DNA from 3 places in the Mesorhizobium sp. B2-3-10 genome. Region 2 is predicted to be linked to each of the others. Evidence: predicted binding sites of a transcription regulator. Region 2 holds the regulator's gene; each other region holds the start of a gene.
What was found. The regulator LexA, encoded in region 2, represses DNA repair genes until DNA is damaged. The targets are predictions, from matches to a motif close to TGTTCNNNNTGTGTTCNG.
Positions count from the first base shown of each region.

Region 1 (4,799 bases), on a different contig from region 2:
CGTTGACTGAGTTTGAATCAGCGGTTTGGCGCACTGAGTCCGAAGCTGCCTTGCAGTATACCTCAGACGTGAAGCGGCATGCACTCGGTCATCGTCTGGGCCACACCATTGCCGCAGGCGCTAGACCAAAGCCATCGGCAGATATCGAATCACAACCTGCTCCTGGCGGAACCGCCGCTCCAATTCCGAACGCCGCCTTTGCCAATCGGGCAGATCGACTTCGTGAGTCATAACCTCGAAGATGACGATCTCGTCTGCTCCCTGCCTCCACACACCTTCCGCAGGCGCGCGCAAATACGCGGTGACACCGTCGAAGCGGAGCGCGAGCTCCTCCTTCACACGATCAAACTCTTGCTTGGCGAAGGGCTTTCCTGCGTTGTCGGCGCGAGGTAGCAGAATCTGGACCAGATGCATGTTTGCCCCTAAACCTCGCAATGCTTGCCTAGAGCCACTTCTTTGGAATGCTTGGCCTATGGTCGTCGACGGGCACAGCCGTCCAGCCTCGTGCGAGCTCTGCGCAGGTCTTTACCCCGTTGATCCTACCGAGTATCGGCGGAGCATGAGACGGTGGGGAGCCAAATACCGTGCTCCGAGCCATCTCCTGTGGGCCCTAGCTTCAGACGTCGAGCAGGCCGAGGTACAACCTGTCGGTGCTAACGTCGGTCCTGGTCTCCTCCGGGACGGAAAAAGGATTGGAGTTCCTGCATGTCGACGCTTTCATCGCCGTCCTCGTCGACAGCGTTGAAAATTCGCCCAATGAAATCCTGAACCTCCGTCCGCGACAGTGTACCATCACCGTCGGTGTCCATGATGGCGAACATGATCCTCATTTTGGCACCCTGCATCATATCGGCTCCCGCCCTGCGGCCGTGCTTCATACGTCCCGTATCACGATCGCTCATCTCGTCGTCCTGAAGCCTTGGGCCCCTGTGTCGCCAATCTGCCTCGGGGTCTCGATCCCTTGCTGTTTTTTCCTGCAGCATCTCATCCATCATCTCGCGCATCATTTGACGCATTGCTTGCTGGTTCTGTCCGGCTTCGTCCGCCGTCCGATCCTGGGCTGGTGATGCGGGCTTGGGAACATCCGCCGATTGCGCAAAGGCGGACGGGGCGAGCATAGCGAACGCGGCCGCCAATACTGTAGTCGTGAATGCTCGTGTCATTGGGTTTCTCCATTAACTGCCACGCCGACCACCCGGCGTGCTGTCCAAACCAGCAGGTCGGTTCATGGTTCCTAGGCATCGGGCGCAAAAGCGGCATAGCTCCGATCACCTCAGCAAAGCGCTGGCTGTCTTTGTCGGAATCGACCTTACCGATCACCTGATCGCTGCGCAGATTTGCCAGCGGCGCAACGAAGATCGGTCTTCACCGATTTTGCCGAACTCATTGAACCCACATCGACAAAGGTGGCGCAGATTCCGCAGCCAGTTCCGAGAGTGCGGCTGGATGAAACATTCCAAGTTGGCGGCAACGGCATCGTCTCCGGCCAACACCGGCCGCTTCCCGGTCGCGAACGCCGCATGGGTGATGCCCTGCGAACTACCGTTCAGCAACCTGACGGCTTAGATGGCCACGAAGCAGGCGGATGTTGCGGTTGTTCGACTTGTAGTAAACATCGAAGATCGATCCGAGGACGGGCACGCTTCCCAAGACGGTATCAAACAGCACATTGGCCACCATCCGAGCAACCAACAGCTTCCCAGCGCCGCATTTGCGGGCTCGCAGCACAATGTAAGCCGAGATCAACCCGGTTGCTGTATCGCCCAGCACAGGCACCAGGCCTACCAGAGCATCCAGTCCGAACCGAATTGGCGTTCCCGGGATTCGCCAGCGCGAATCAAGCAGCACTGCCAAGAGGTCGAGCTCGGCGATTGCCCTCGCAGTCTGGCGATCCACAATAGGCGTTTCGCTTGTCCCTACTTTCCGGCTGCCATTGCTCGCTCGATCCAATCTCCTCGGTTTCGCACCTCTCCAGTCCGCTTCCGTCATGTGGAATTAGCTTTGTATCGGCCGGGAAGGCACGTCGTCGAGCAGGTTGGGCTGGTCTGGGACTTTTGTTCGGTGGTCTGCTGGGAGGGTGCCGTCGGGGGTCATCTGGTTAACCGCATCGGGCAAATCCCTGGTAATCCTTGCAATCAGCTCCTCGCGCGAGAGGCCGGTCTGGCGGGAAAGTGCTTCCAGTGTCTGAGCGTCAATCGCCGTTTCCACCTCGTGCGCCTCGATCGGCTGGTTCGGCCCAGTGCCAACCCAGGAGTCCACCTTCGACCCGGCACCTGCATTTCTAAAGCGGTCAAGAATATCGCCCAGCGCGGTGCCGGATAGGCCCTTCGACACCTGGTCCAGTATCCCGCCTTGCGGATTATTGGGATCGCGCTCTCCCGCTCCGCGGATCGCCTCCGCGATCTTGTCGCGGTTTTGATAAGCCAAAACCCCCAGCATAGCGATCGCAAGTCTTCCTAGATTGGCCACTCGTTCCTCCTGTGGTTTCGAACATGGAGAAGGTCTCGCCCTGCCAAAAGTTCCCGCGATTGCCAGCAATATCAGGAACGGCTTGGCAATCGCGACCGCTCCATCGCGCGAGACGGAAGGTCAAGTTTAGTAACGATAGAGCGCCCGAGCCGGTGCTTAAAGTTTCAGCTTTGCCCTCAGTGCATCTATGCGCTTAGACGCCTCTGCCTTGCTGAGGTTGTCTGCAAAGCTTTCCTGATCCTCAGCCTGCTCACACAGGGTTTTCAGATAGGACGCCTGGGACGGCGTCATCGGGTCGCCACCACTCACCCATTGGTCAGGATCTTTCTCGACGTTTGCATCGGTTTTTGCGCGCAAGTCTTCCATTGCAATCTCCTGTCGTAGCCTAGGGAATGCGTTTGATCTCTTTTTGTTCCAATCGTTTTCTCAAGGCTGAGGCTCGCTTAGGTTGGGCTGGGGTGTCAGGCACGGCGGCGGCCAGCATGCGCGAGTGATAAAGCAAGAAACGGCCTTCCCCATTAAGCGTCAGCTTGCAGTTTCAACACGAAATCCCTCAATTCGTAACCGCCCGCCATATCCGCAACAGCTATGAACTCATTTTGGAGTCGCTGGAATATCGTGGCCTGTGACCTGCCATCGAGTTCATCGGCACTTCGACCGAAAACCAGCAAACCGCCATCGACAACCGTCTTTGCCACGGCGGTTACCGCGCGTTCGATTTGAAGACGAGGAAAGTTCCTCGTCCCAAGGGCGTTCATCACGCGCACGACGTCATACCGCACTGGCGAGGGCGAAAAAAAATCATCTCTGGTTGCCATGAAGCGACCGTCAGACTTCGTCTTTGCAATGACATCGGGATGAAAAAGCGACACGCGAGTTCGCGTTGCAAAGCTGGGGGACAACAGCCAGGCGAGAAACTCATTTGCCCGCTTGCTACGCAATGCGATAGCACCCAGCGCTACCTGAAGGACAACATTGTCGCTGTCGTAAAGGACCCAGCACACCCCTTTCCGGGCAGCGCTAATCTCATCGTAATAATCGCTTGCCGTCATCAAGCTCGCCGGATCACAGGCGGCGCGCATCGGATCGAAGACTATCCCACGGATGATTTCGACAGAGTCTTGCGCACCAACCTGCGCAGCGTCTTTCTCTGCATGAAGCATGAGCTTCCGCTTCTAAAGCGCGGTGGCGGCGGTGTGATCTGCAACACTGCCTCCGTTGCGGCACTGACTGGCCCAGGCGGGATGTGTGCCTATGCGGCGTCGAAACATGGTGTTCATGGGCTGACGCGGGTCGCGGCGATGGAGAACGCCGCACACGGGATTCGAGTGAACGCCTTGGCGCCGGGGTGGACCGAGACCCCAATGGTCGTAACGGCAAGCGCCCAAAATTCATCCTTTGCGGCACAGACGACGAACGCCATTCCTGCCAAACGAGGCGGTAGGCCGAGCGAAATTGCCGAAGCGGCCGTTTGGCTGTGCTCAGGCGCCTCAAGCTATGTTTTCGGCCAGATGCTGATTGTCGACGGGGGAATGACCATTGGCGGATTCGAGTTTGAGGAGATCGCTTGACTGCCTGGTCAATTCCTACTGACGCATAGTGCTGTCGGAATGGCGGCCCTACGTACCTGAGGCGTTCCATCGTTGCTATGGCACCAATCTGCCAGAATAACGAGCTGCATTCTACTCTTCCTTCGGGATAGGGCGCTCGGCCCGACGCTCCGCGCCCGGGTGAACGCCGCTAACGCGGAATTTTACGACGTCGATAGAGCACGATGCCAGCATGGTAGAGGACTCCATCTCTGAACTCACCATCGGCTGTGAAGCCGGTGTCATCCCAATAATCGATGTGGTTGCCACGGACCTCGTATCGGCCCTGGGTAAGCACTTTCTCCACGGCCACGCGCATCGTCATAGCGACCGTTCTGGAGGAGCGTTCGCTATCGCCGAGCGTGTCGCAAGCGGTGACGAACAAAGGTAAGGGCCCAGCTTCGACCTTATCTCGTTGACGGCGGCTCCAATGCTTTCAGCGGCTTGTTTGTCTAACGCGTTCTCCAGCAGACCTGCGGTGGTTTGGACAGACAGGATTCCGAGCGTGTCATCTCCGTCTGCGAATGTGCTGACGTGAATTTCTGTCGGCACAAAAGGTCGTGCCTTGCCCGTTGACTGTTTCAAGCAGGGTCTTCCCTGCCTACTCACGGTCACAATGTCGGTTCGATCGTTCTTTTGCAACCGGGCCTTCGTCCGGCTTCGCGACTTCAAATTCCGGATGGTAGCTGGGTACATCTCAAGAGCTGCCCTCTTCTCGCAAACACCCGGACGCTAACAGGG
Region 1 is NZ_VFVT01000004.1:334,841-339,639, reverse strand. It holds gene FJ943_RS14325 (hypothetical protein) at 121-414, opposite strand; gene FJ943_RS14320 (EF-hand domain-containing protein) at 654-1,163, opposite strand; gene FJ943_RS14315 (DUF4112 domain-containing protein) at 1,540-1,989, opposite strand; gene FJ943_RS14310 (YidB family protein) at 1,996-2,469, opposite strand; gene FJ943_RS14305 (DUF3072 domain-containing protein) at 2,626-2,835, opposite strand; gene FJ943_RS29975 (hypothetical protein) at 2,988-3,632, opposite strand; gene FJ943_RS29970 (SDR family oxidoreductase) at 3,591-4,040, shown strand; partial or broken gene FJ943_RS14290 (Atu4866 domain-containing protein) at 4,210-4,402, opposite strand.
Region 1: FJ943_RS14305 (DUF3072 domain-containing protein) is a predicted target of LexA. The motif match lies at 2,869-2,886, and genes of this name have one in related genera.

Region 2 (4,799 bases):
GGCTTCTTTCTCGGCAATCCGACGGTTGTTTCCGCCGACGACGGTGAGATGCCGCTATCGGCTCGCCTTTTTTCAGGCATCGAAAATGCCCGCGAAGCCATCGCCGACCACATCAGGGGCAGCGTCGGCGGCGCTGAAGGCGAGATCGCGGCGGCGCTGATCGTCGGCGTGCGCGCCGGCATACCCGATGAAATCAATGAAGCGATGCGGCGTACCGGCATCTATCACATCATCTCTATTTCGGGACTGCATATGGCGCTTGTGGCCGGCACCATCATGGGTCTGCTGCGTGGTGCCTTCGCGCTGTTTCCAGACTTTTCCGCGCGCCGGCCGGTGAAGAAATACGCGGCCGCCGCCGCACTGTTCTCGATCGCCGCCTATCTCATCATTTCCGGTGTCGTCGTTGCCGCCGAACGCAGCTTCATCATGCTGGCGGTGATGCTGATTGCCGTCTTCTTCGATCGCGCTGCCCTGACCATGCGCAATCTGGCGATCTCGGCGATCGCCGTCATTCTGGTCTCGCCTCACGAGGTTGTCGGCCCGAGCTTTCAGATGTCGTTCGCCGCGACCGCGGCCCTGGTTGGCGCTTATGCCGGCTGGGCCGATCACCATGCAGGAAAGACGCGGCCACCGCCGCCAAAGCGTTCCCTGGCGGGATTCCTGACGCGAAAATTCCTGCTGGCGACAGGAGGATTGGCCATGACGTCCATTATCGCCGGCAGCGCCACGGCACTGTTTGCCATCTGGCATTTCCAGCGGGTATCGCCGCTCAGCCTGTTCGCCAATCTGGCCGTGATGCCGATCGTGTCGGTCGTGATGTTCCTGGCCGTCGCCAGCGCCCTGCTGATGCCATTCGGACTGGATTGGCCGGCTCTCTACCTTATGGGCAAGGGCCTGACAGCAATGATCGCCGTGTCGGCGTGGATATCGGAGCGCTCTCCGGTCGATGGAGTCGGGCTGATTTCGCAGCAATCCGTGCTGCTGGTCACCGTCGCGCTGGTAATCGCGACGATGGCGACGACATGGCTGCGGCTCGCGGCGCTGCCATTCGCGCTCGCCGGCCTGTTGACTGTGTCGCACACGCGCGCGCCCGATGTGCTGATCTCCGAAGATGCGCGGCTGGTCGCGCTGCCGATCGGCAATGGCGAACTGGCCGTCAACCGGGAACGTCCCAACGAATTCGCAACCGACAACTGGAAGCGCGCCCTGATCTCCGAAAGAATCGTCAAACCGGAAATGTTCGACACGACAGACGGGCAATTCGATGTTGCCAGTCCCACCGACCTGCCGCCGGGATCGCCCTTCTACTGCCGCGAAGGCCTGTGCCTTGCCAGGCACCCTTCCGGCGCGATCATTGCCTATGTCGAAGACCGCAAGACCACCTGGAAAGCCTGCGCTTTCGCCGACCTGATCATCGTCAACGACGCGACCGCCTATGACGCCTGCCACAATCCACTGGTTCTCGTCGTCACCAAACGGCAGCTCGCCCGCAAGGGAAGCGCTGCCGTCTTCTTCAATTCCCAGTCGGCCACGACCCGGGCCGCGATCGCATTCGCCGTTGACGGACCATACCGACCCTGGCACGAACAGCGAAAATTCTCTCGCGAGGCGAGGGGGCTGCCGCCGTACAAAAAAACCGACAAGCCCGATGGCAAGCCGGCTCAGTAGCGCCTGATCAACCCGACCAGCTTGCCTTGTACCTTGACCCTGTCCGGCCCGAAAATGCGTGTTTCGTAGGCTGGATTGGCGGCCTCGAGCGCGATCGAAGCGCCTTTGCGGCGGAACCGCTTCAGCGTCGCTTCCTCTTCGTCGACCAGTGCCACGATAATTTCGCCCGGGCTTGCCGTGTTGGCATTGCGGATAATGACCGTGTCTCCATCGAAGATACCGGCCTCGATCATCGAGTCGCCCTTGACCTCCAGCGCATAGTGCTCGCCGCCCATGATCATGTCCGGCGGCACCGAGATAGAATGCGTCTGATGCTGGATGGCATCGATCGGCACACCGGCGGCGATACGGCCCATGACCGGGATGGACACGGCTGAAACCGCATCGTCGTCGTTGCCGGCCGCGGGCAGGCGCGAAGGCGCAGCGGCCGGCCTGATCTGGCGTCCGGCGCTGCCTTGGCCAAGGCTGCCTTGGATGATGCTTGGCGAGAACTTCTTTGCCGCATTGAGGCCCGGCGCGATCGAGTCCGGCAGCCGCAGCACTTCCAGCGCGCGTGCCCGATTGGGTAGCCGGCGAATGAAGCCGCGCTCCTCCAGCGCCGTGATCAGGCGATGGATCCCCGACTTGGAGGCAAGATCGAGTGCTTCCTTCATCTCGTCGAAGGAAGGCGGTATCCCGCTTTCCTTGAGCCGTTCGTGGATGAACATCAGCAGTTCATGTTGCTTGCGTGTCAGCATGGCGGCCCCCAAGACATTGAACGAAAGGTTGAACCAGAATCGAAAAAACAAACCCAGAACAAACACTATCTGTTCCAGTTGTGTTCTGCAACCGTTTAAAGTTTAATGAATTTGTTAAGGGGTTGGAAGTTTTTTGCCCGCGACGGCGGGCAGCAACCAGCCCTTTCCGCCATCGGCAGGCGCATTGAAATCGTTTTGGTTAATGGCCTGTGGCCCATCCGCCGACGAGGCTTTGGCATCAGTTAGTTGGAAGGCTTCTCCTCGGGGGGACGTATAACTCGCGGAGCCATTATTCGCGGAACGAAACGAAACCAAAATGCCAACGATTGGTAGCTTCGGGCGGCCATGGATCCGGGCGTTCGGCGCACTCCGGCCAGCGCGTTCGAATAGGCGTCGCGGAAGCGCTGAAGTTATCCCGAACCCGCCTTCAAGCTGCCGGCGCGAGCGGCGTATCTGGTGGCGCCGCTGTCTTCGCTGTGGACATAGACGTGCAGTGTGTAGCCGATATGCGCCGTCATCAGCGCCTTGGCCCGCTCGATGTCACGGTCGAGCGCCGCTTCCATGATCGCGGTATGGTGTTCGATCGCAATCGCTTCGCGCAGCGCTTCGATTGCCTCTTCATAGCCATCCTTGAGGCCGGCCGCGGCCCGCAGTGTCGGCGCCAGACCAAGAAAGCGATGATGCCGGCGCAGCTGATCCGAGATCGTCGAGCGGAACCGCAACAGCCAGTCGCATGTGGCGGCGCTCAGCAGCGCCGCATGGAAAGCCTCGTGGTTCTCGTCCCATCTGTCGACGGCCGCGTCCGAGGGATCGTCGACCGCCGTCTTGCAACGCGAGAGCCGGTAGTGGGCGGTGACCACGGCATCCTCCCACTCCCTGCCGCCTTTCTCCATCGATTCGAGGAACAGGGGTATCTCGACCACCATCCTGGCGCGTGCCAGATCCTCCAGCTCGGCCCGCGACACCGGAGCCACGGCAAAACCACGATTGCTGATCGCGGTGACCAGGCGTTCGGCCTCGAGCCGCGACAGGGCTTCGCGCAACGGTGTCCAGCCGACGCCATAGGTGCCGCGCAGCGCACTCAGTTTGAGCGGGGCGCCGGGCATGAGGCGCGTGGTCAGGATGTCGCGCCGCAACAGCTGATAGGCGGCTTCCGTTTTTGTGGAACTCGTTTCATCCCGCATGGTGATCAATCCGTCGTCTGGCGAAAGTATATATGATATTGGGTCGCAGCGACAATTATATATAATGTTTGACACAGACCGGCGGACTCACCATGATCGCCGTAGCCGCCGCGTTTCCAAGCGGCCCTGATCAAATCTGGGAGGAAATGATGTTGAAGTCGAAATCCGCTTGGTTGTCGGGTTTGGCCCTGGCAGGCGCATTGATGGTCAGCGCCGGCAGTGCCGCGGCCGATCAGATCCGTATCGGCATTGCCAATTTCGGCGAGCATCCGCAATTGAACGCCGCCATAGCCGGCTTCAAGAAGGCGCTGACGGATAATGGCTTCGTCGAGGGCAAGGATGTCGTCTACACGGAGAGCCACACCAATTTCGATGCATCGCTGGTGCCGCAGATGATCGCCAAGCTGCAGGCCGAGCAGCCCAAGCTGATCTACACCATCACCACGCCGGTCTCGCAGATCGCCAAGAAAGCGCTCGCCGGTTCCGGCATTCCGATCGTTTTTGCCGCGGTCACCGATCCGGTGGCGGCCAAGCTGGTGCCGTCGTGGGACGCCGGAGACGAAGGCATGACGGGCGCCAGCGATCTGCAGGACGTCGCCGCGGTGATGGCCTTCACCAAGAAGCTGCTGCCGAACGCCAAGCGCTTCGGCGTGCCTTACAATCCCGGTGAGGCCAATGACGTTGCCTTGGTCGAAAAGATCAAGGCGGCGGCACCGGCCGCCGGTTTCGAGGTGGTGGAGGTCGGCATCGACAACGTCAATGACATCCAGCAACGTATCGCTTCGCTCGCCGGCAAGGCCGACGTGATCTACGGCCCGGCCTCGAACCTGATCCAGCCGGCGATCGCCGCTGTCTCCGCGGCCGCCCGCCAGGCCGGTATCCCGGTCGTCAACTCCGATGACAGCGCGGTCCGCAACGGCACCGTGCCGGCGAGCTTCGCGGTCAATTACACCCAGGTCGGCGTCAACGCCGGCAACATCGCCGCCGAGATCCTCAAGGGCAAGGATCCCAAGACGATCGCGCCGTCGCGCCCGGCCTACAAGGACCACATGGCAACGATCTCGCGCAAGGCGATGGCCGCGTTCGGCATCGAGATACCGGCTTCAATGGCCGATTGCGGCTGCATCGTCGACTAACATCGGAACTGCCGGGGTGACGGCGTCGGCGCCGTCATCCCGAGGTCAGGGAGGAACGATGCTCGAGATTCGAT
Region 2 is NZ_VFVT01000014.1:40,091-44,889, forward strand. It holds gene FJ943_RS28820 (ComEC/Rec2 family competence protein) at 1-1,668, shown strand, start outside; gene lexA (transcriptional repressor LexA) at 1,662-2,405, opposite strand; gene FJ943_RS28830 (GntR family transcriptional regulator) at 2,816-3,589, opposite strand; gene FJ943_RS28835 (ABC transporter substrate-binding protein) at 3,739-4,725, shown strand; gene FJ943_RS28840 (ABC transporter ATP-binding protein) at 4,784-4,799, shown strand, end outside.

Region 3 (4,799 bases), on a different contig from region 2:
GCCAGCCGGCAAACAGGCTGCCGTCATATTCGATATCGAGGCGAAAACGCGGCATGCCGGTCGGCTATACGCCCCCGCCTAGGCGGCGAGAGCGGTGAAGGCGGAGGCGTAGACCAGCCTGCCGGATTCGGGAGCTTCGCCCCAGGCCAGCGCCTGCAGCGCCTCGCCCTGGTATTCGCTTTCGAACTTTTCTGCGCGGGCGTGGCTATAGCCGAAACGGCCGTAATAGGCCGGATCGCCCAGCACGACGGCCAGTGTCTCGCCGGCGTCCTTGAGCCGAATATGGGCCTCGCGGATCAACGCGCCGCCGATGCCGCTGCCATGGAAGGAAGGCTCCACCGCCAGCGGCGCAAGCGCCACGGCGGCAAAACTCTTGCCGCCGCTCTGAACGAACAGCCGTGAGAACAGGATATGGCCGACGGCCTGGCCGTCCTCTTCCGCCACCAGTTCGACGACGGCGTCACCGCCGGTCACCAACGCGTCGACCAGTCCGGCCTCCGTTTGCTGGCCGAAAGCGTGTTCCTCGACGAGGCGGATGGCCTCGCGGTCCCGCGGCGTCGCCGCGCGTATCGACATCATGCTCATGAGAATTTCAGTCCTTTTTCGATCTTGGCTCCGCGCAGGAATTCCGACGCGGCGGCGGGCTTTCCGCCCGCACGTTGAACTTCGACCAGCCTGACCGCGCCTTTTCCGCAGGCGACTGTCAGCCGGTCATCGAGAATTCCTCCCGACTCGCCCAAATCTTCCGAAGGCGACACGCCTTCGGATAGTGTCGAGCGAAGCAGTTTCAGCCGTTCCATACGGCCGCCAATTTGAATCTCGGACCAGGCGCCGGGAAACGGCGACAGGCCACGAATGTGATTGTGAACCTCGGCCGCGGGCCGTGTCCACTCCACGCGCGTCTCGGATTTATCGATTTTCCTGGCGTAAGTCACCCCTTCGGCCGCCTGCGCGGTAAATGCCAGGGTGTTCTGTTCCAGCCGCGCCAACGCTTCCACCATCAGGGCAGCGCCGACACTCATCAACCGATCATGCAGATCGCCGGCTGTCATATCGGGGCCGATGGCGCATTTTTCAACCAGTCCCACCGGGCCGGTATCCAGCCCCGCCTCCATGCGCATCACCATCATGCCGGTCTCGGTATCTCCAGCCATGATGGCGCGCTGGATCGGCGCGGCGCCACGCCAGCGCGGCAAAAGCGATGCGTGGCCGTTGACGCAGCCAAGCCGGGGTGCGTCAAGAATTGCCTTGGGCAACAGCAATCCATAGGCGACGACCACGGCGATATCGCCGCCGAGGTCGGCAAAAGCGGCCTGCTCGGCCTCGCTTTTCAACGATGCCGGCGTTCGCGCCTCGATGCCAAGCCGCCCGGCCTCGCGCTGCACCGGTGACGGCGTCAGTTCCAACCCGCGCCGGCCGGCGGCGCGCGGTGGCTGCGTGTAGACGGCTGAAATCTCGTGGCCAGCCTCGGCGATGGCGCGCAGCGTCGGCACCGAAAACTCCGGCGTGCCCATGAAGATGACGCGAAGGGGCATTGCCCTATCCCACCAGCTTGCCTGGCGCCTTGTCCCTGGCGAGCTTCTTGAACTTCTTCACCACCATGTCGCGCTTCAGCTTCGAGATGTGGTCGATGAACAGCACGCCGTTGAGGTGGTCGATTTCGTGCTGCAGGCAGGTTGCCATCAGCCCCTCGGCCTCGATCTCCTGCAGCTTGCCGTCACGGTCCAGATATTTGACCCTCACCGAAGCCGGGCGCTCGACCTCGGCATAGTAATCAGGGATCGACAGACAGCCTTCCTCGTAGACGGACCGCGCGTCGGCGCTTTCGAGAATTTCCGGGTTGATGAAGACGTGTGGCGCCGGGGTTTCGTCTTCCTTGGCGAGATCGATCACCAGCATGCGCAGAGGCTCGCCGACCTGGATTGCCGCCAACCCGATGCCGGGTGCGTCATACATGGTCGCCAGCATATCGTCGGCCAGTTTGCGCACCGGCGCATCGACGCGCTCCACCGGCTTGGAGACCTGGCGCAGGATGGGATCGGGAAGAATGATAAGCGGCTTGATCGGCATGGCGTTTCACCTAAGACCTCAATAGAAAGGCGTCAACCGGTGCGCCTGCGCCTCGTTCACGTTTTGATCTGTGCCAGACCGCCGAATCGGCTATGCTGTCCACATGAATGATCTGAGCACCATCCTTTCGGAGCCCGTCGCGCGGCTCGGCGCCTCGACAATCACGCTCGGCCACGTCTTGGCCGTCGCCACATTGCTGTTTCTCGGCTTGTTCGTGGCGCTCGTCATCGCGCTGTGGCGCTCGGCCAAGGCGCGCGCGGTCGCCGCGGCGGAAGCCGCCGACCATGCCCGCGACGCCGAGGCGCGGATGGCCGGCATTCTGCAATCCCAGGCCGAGATGCAGGGCCGCATGGGCGCCATCGCCGAAGTGTTCGGCGCCCGCCAAGCCGAATTGACGCAGTCGATCGGCCAGCGACTCGACGCCATGACCGGCCGCATCGGCCAGACCATGACCGAGCAGACCAAGTCCACACATGAGAGCCTGGCGAAACTGCAGGAGCGGCTGGCGGTCATCGACACCGCGCAAGGCAACATCCAGTCGCTGGCCGGCCAGGTCGTGCAGCTGCAGGCGATCCTCTCCAACAAGCAGACGCGCGGCGCCTTCGGCCAGTCGCGCATGGAGGCGATCGTCGCCGACGGCCTGCCGCACGGCGCCTACGAATTCCAGGCGACGCTGTCGAACGGCAGCCGGCCGGACTGCCTGGTGAAAATGCCGAACGGCGCACCGTCGCTTGCCATCGATGCCAAATTTCCCCTGGAAGCGTGGAATGCCATCCGGGCCGCCGATAACGCCGACCTGCAGAGGGTCGCGGCCCAGGCCTTCCGCCGCGATATCGAGGTCCATATCCGCGACATTTCGGAAAAATACCTGCTCCAGGGCGAAACCCAGGACACCGCCTTCATGTTCGTGCCGTCGGAATCGGTGTTCGCCGAAATCCACGAGAATTTCGAAGCGGTTGTCCAGAAGGCGCACCGTGCCCGCGTCATCATCGTCTCGCCTTCGCTCTTGATGCTGTCGATCCAGGTCATCCAGGCGATCCTCAAGGATGCGCGCATGCGCGAGCAGGCGCATCTGATCCAGGGCGAAGTCATCAGGCTGATGGAAGACGTCCAGCGTGTCGACGAGCGGGTGCGCAAATTGCAGGGCCATTTCGGCCAGTCGGCCAAGGACATCGAAGACATACTCGTCTCGACCTCGAAAGTGACCAAGCGTGGCCAGAAGATCGAGGCGCTGGAATTCGGAGAAGGCGAGCCCGACGCCCCGCGCGGCGGCGCCCCTGCCAAGGTGGAGGCCGCACCGCGCGCTGCCGATTCAAAGACCGGGCAGCTGAGATTGAGGGTCGTCGAAGGCGACGACTGAACGCTACTGCTCTTCGACCGTCGTCATACCCTCGAATTCCGGAAGCCAGTGCAGCGCCGACCGATGCCATTTCTGGTGTCTCGGGACCAGGTTCTGGCGCTGCCGCGAGGTCCCGACCCTGATCCCATAGACCTTCGGACCGTCGCCGACCGATGTCGCATAGAGATGCGAGCCGCAGTCGGCACAAAAAGCCTGCGTTCGCTTGGCGCCGCTCGCCACGGTCTTGATGTAGATCTTCGGTTCGCCGCTGGTGATCCGGTAGTGATCCTCCGTCGCAGGAACGGTAACGCGAAATGCCGTACCGGTCAGTTGCTGGCAATCGGTACAATGGCAGACCGAGGTCTTCTCCGGGTCGACCTCCGCCTCGTAGGTGATGGCGCCACAATGGCAGCCGCCGTCGATCTTCATTGTCATTCCTCCAACTTCGATCGGCTGATTTTAGCGGCACGGAGACCCGAGGCAACGGCGGGGCGCTGGTCCAGAGGCCAGAATCCCGAAAAGTGCACCGCAGTGTCGCAAAAGTTCGTACTCGAATCTATCCGGACGCGGATTCGATCAGCTTGCGCCGCTTTTCCCAGGTGCCTGACGTCTGCGGCTTGACGAACAGCCGCGTGATCTCAGGCATCTCCTTCTTCAACCGCGCCTCGATGCGCTCGACACAGGCCTCGATCTCCGGCGCCGACAAATGGTCCTCGAATTCGATGCTCAGGCCGGCGACGATTTCTTCCGGACCCATATGCACCGTCAGCACGCCGTTCGCCCGCTGCACCGCCGGATCCTGCTGGACGATCGCCAGCACCTTCCTCTGCACCTCGGGTGAGGCCGGCTCGCCGATGAGCAGGCCCTTGCTTTCACGCGCCAGGAAGATTGCCGTCGTGCCGAGGATGAGCGAGATGCCGATCGAGGCGGCGCCGTCGAGTTCGGGCATCTCGAAAATCTCCGCCGCCAATATGCCGGCAAAGGCGACGGCCAGGCCGAGAAGGGCGGCACTGTCTTCGAACAGCACGGTATAGACGCTCGGATCCTTGCTCGATTGCACGGCTTGCAGCCAGCCCTGCTTGCCCTTCTGCTTGCGGAATTCCTTCAGCGCCACCAGCCAGGAGCTGCCTTCGAACAGGAAGGACAGGCCGAGAACGATGTAGTTCACCCTAGCGTTGGCGACCGGCTCCGGCGCCATGATGTGGATGATGCCCTCGTAGAACGACACGCCGGCGCCCAGCGCGAAAACCAGAAGGGCGACGATGAAGCTCCAGAAATAGAGTTCACGGCCATGGCCGAGCGGGTGCGAGCTGTCCGCGGGGCGTGCCGCCCGGTGCATGCCGTAGAGCAGCAGGCCGCCATTGCCTGTATCGACCAGCGAATGCACGCC
Region 3 is NZ_VFVT01000001.1:101,537-106,335, forward strand. It holds gene truA (tRNA pseudouridine(38-40) synthase TruA) at 1-55, opposite strand, end outside; gene FJ943_RS00515 (N-acetyltransferase) at 79-585, opposite strand; gene fmt (methionyl-tRNA formyltransferase) at 582-1,535, opposite strand; gene def (peptide deformylase) at 1,540-2,070, opposite strand; gene FJ943_RS00530 (DNA recombination protein RmuC) at 2,174-3,430, shown strand; gene FJ943_RS00535 (GFA family protein) at 3,434-3,838, opposite strand; gene FJ943_RS00540 (cation diffusion facilitator family transporter) at 3,966-4,799, opposite strand, start outside.
Region 3: FJ943_RS00530 (DNA recombination protein RmuC) is a predicted target of LexA. The motif match lies at 2,124-2,141, and genes of this name have one in related genera.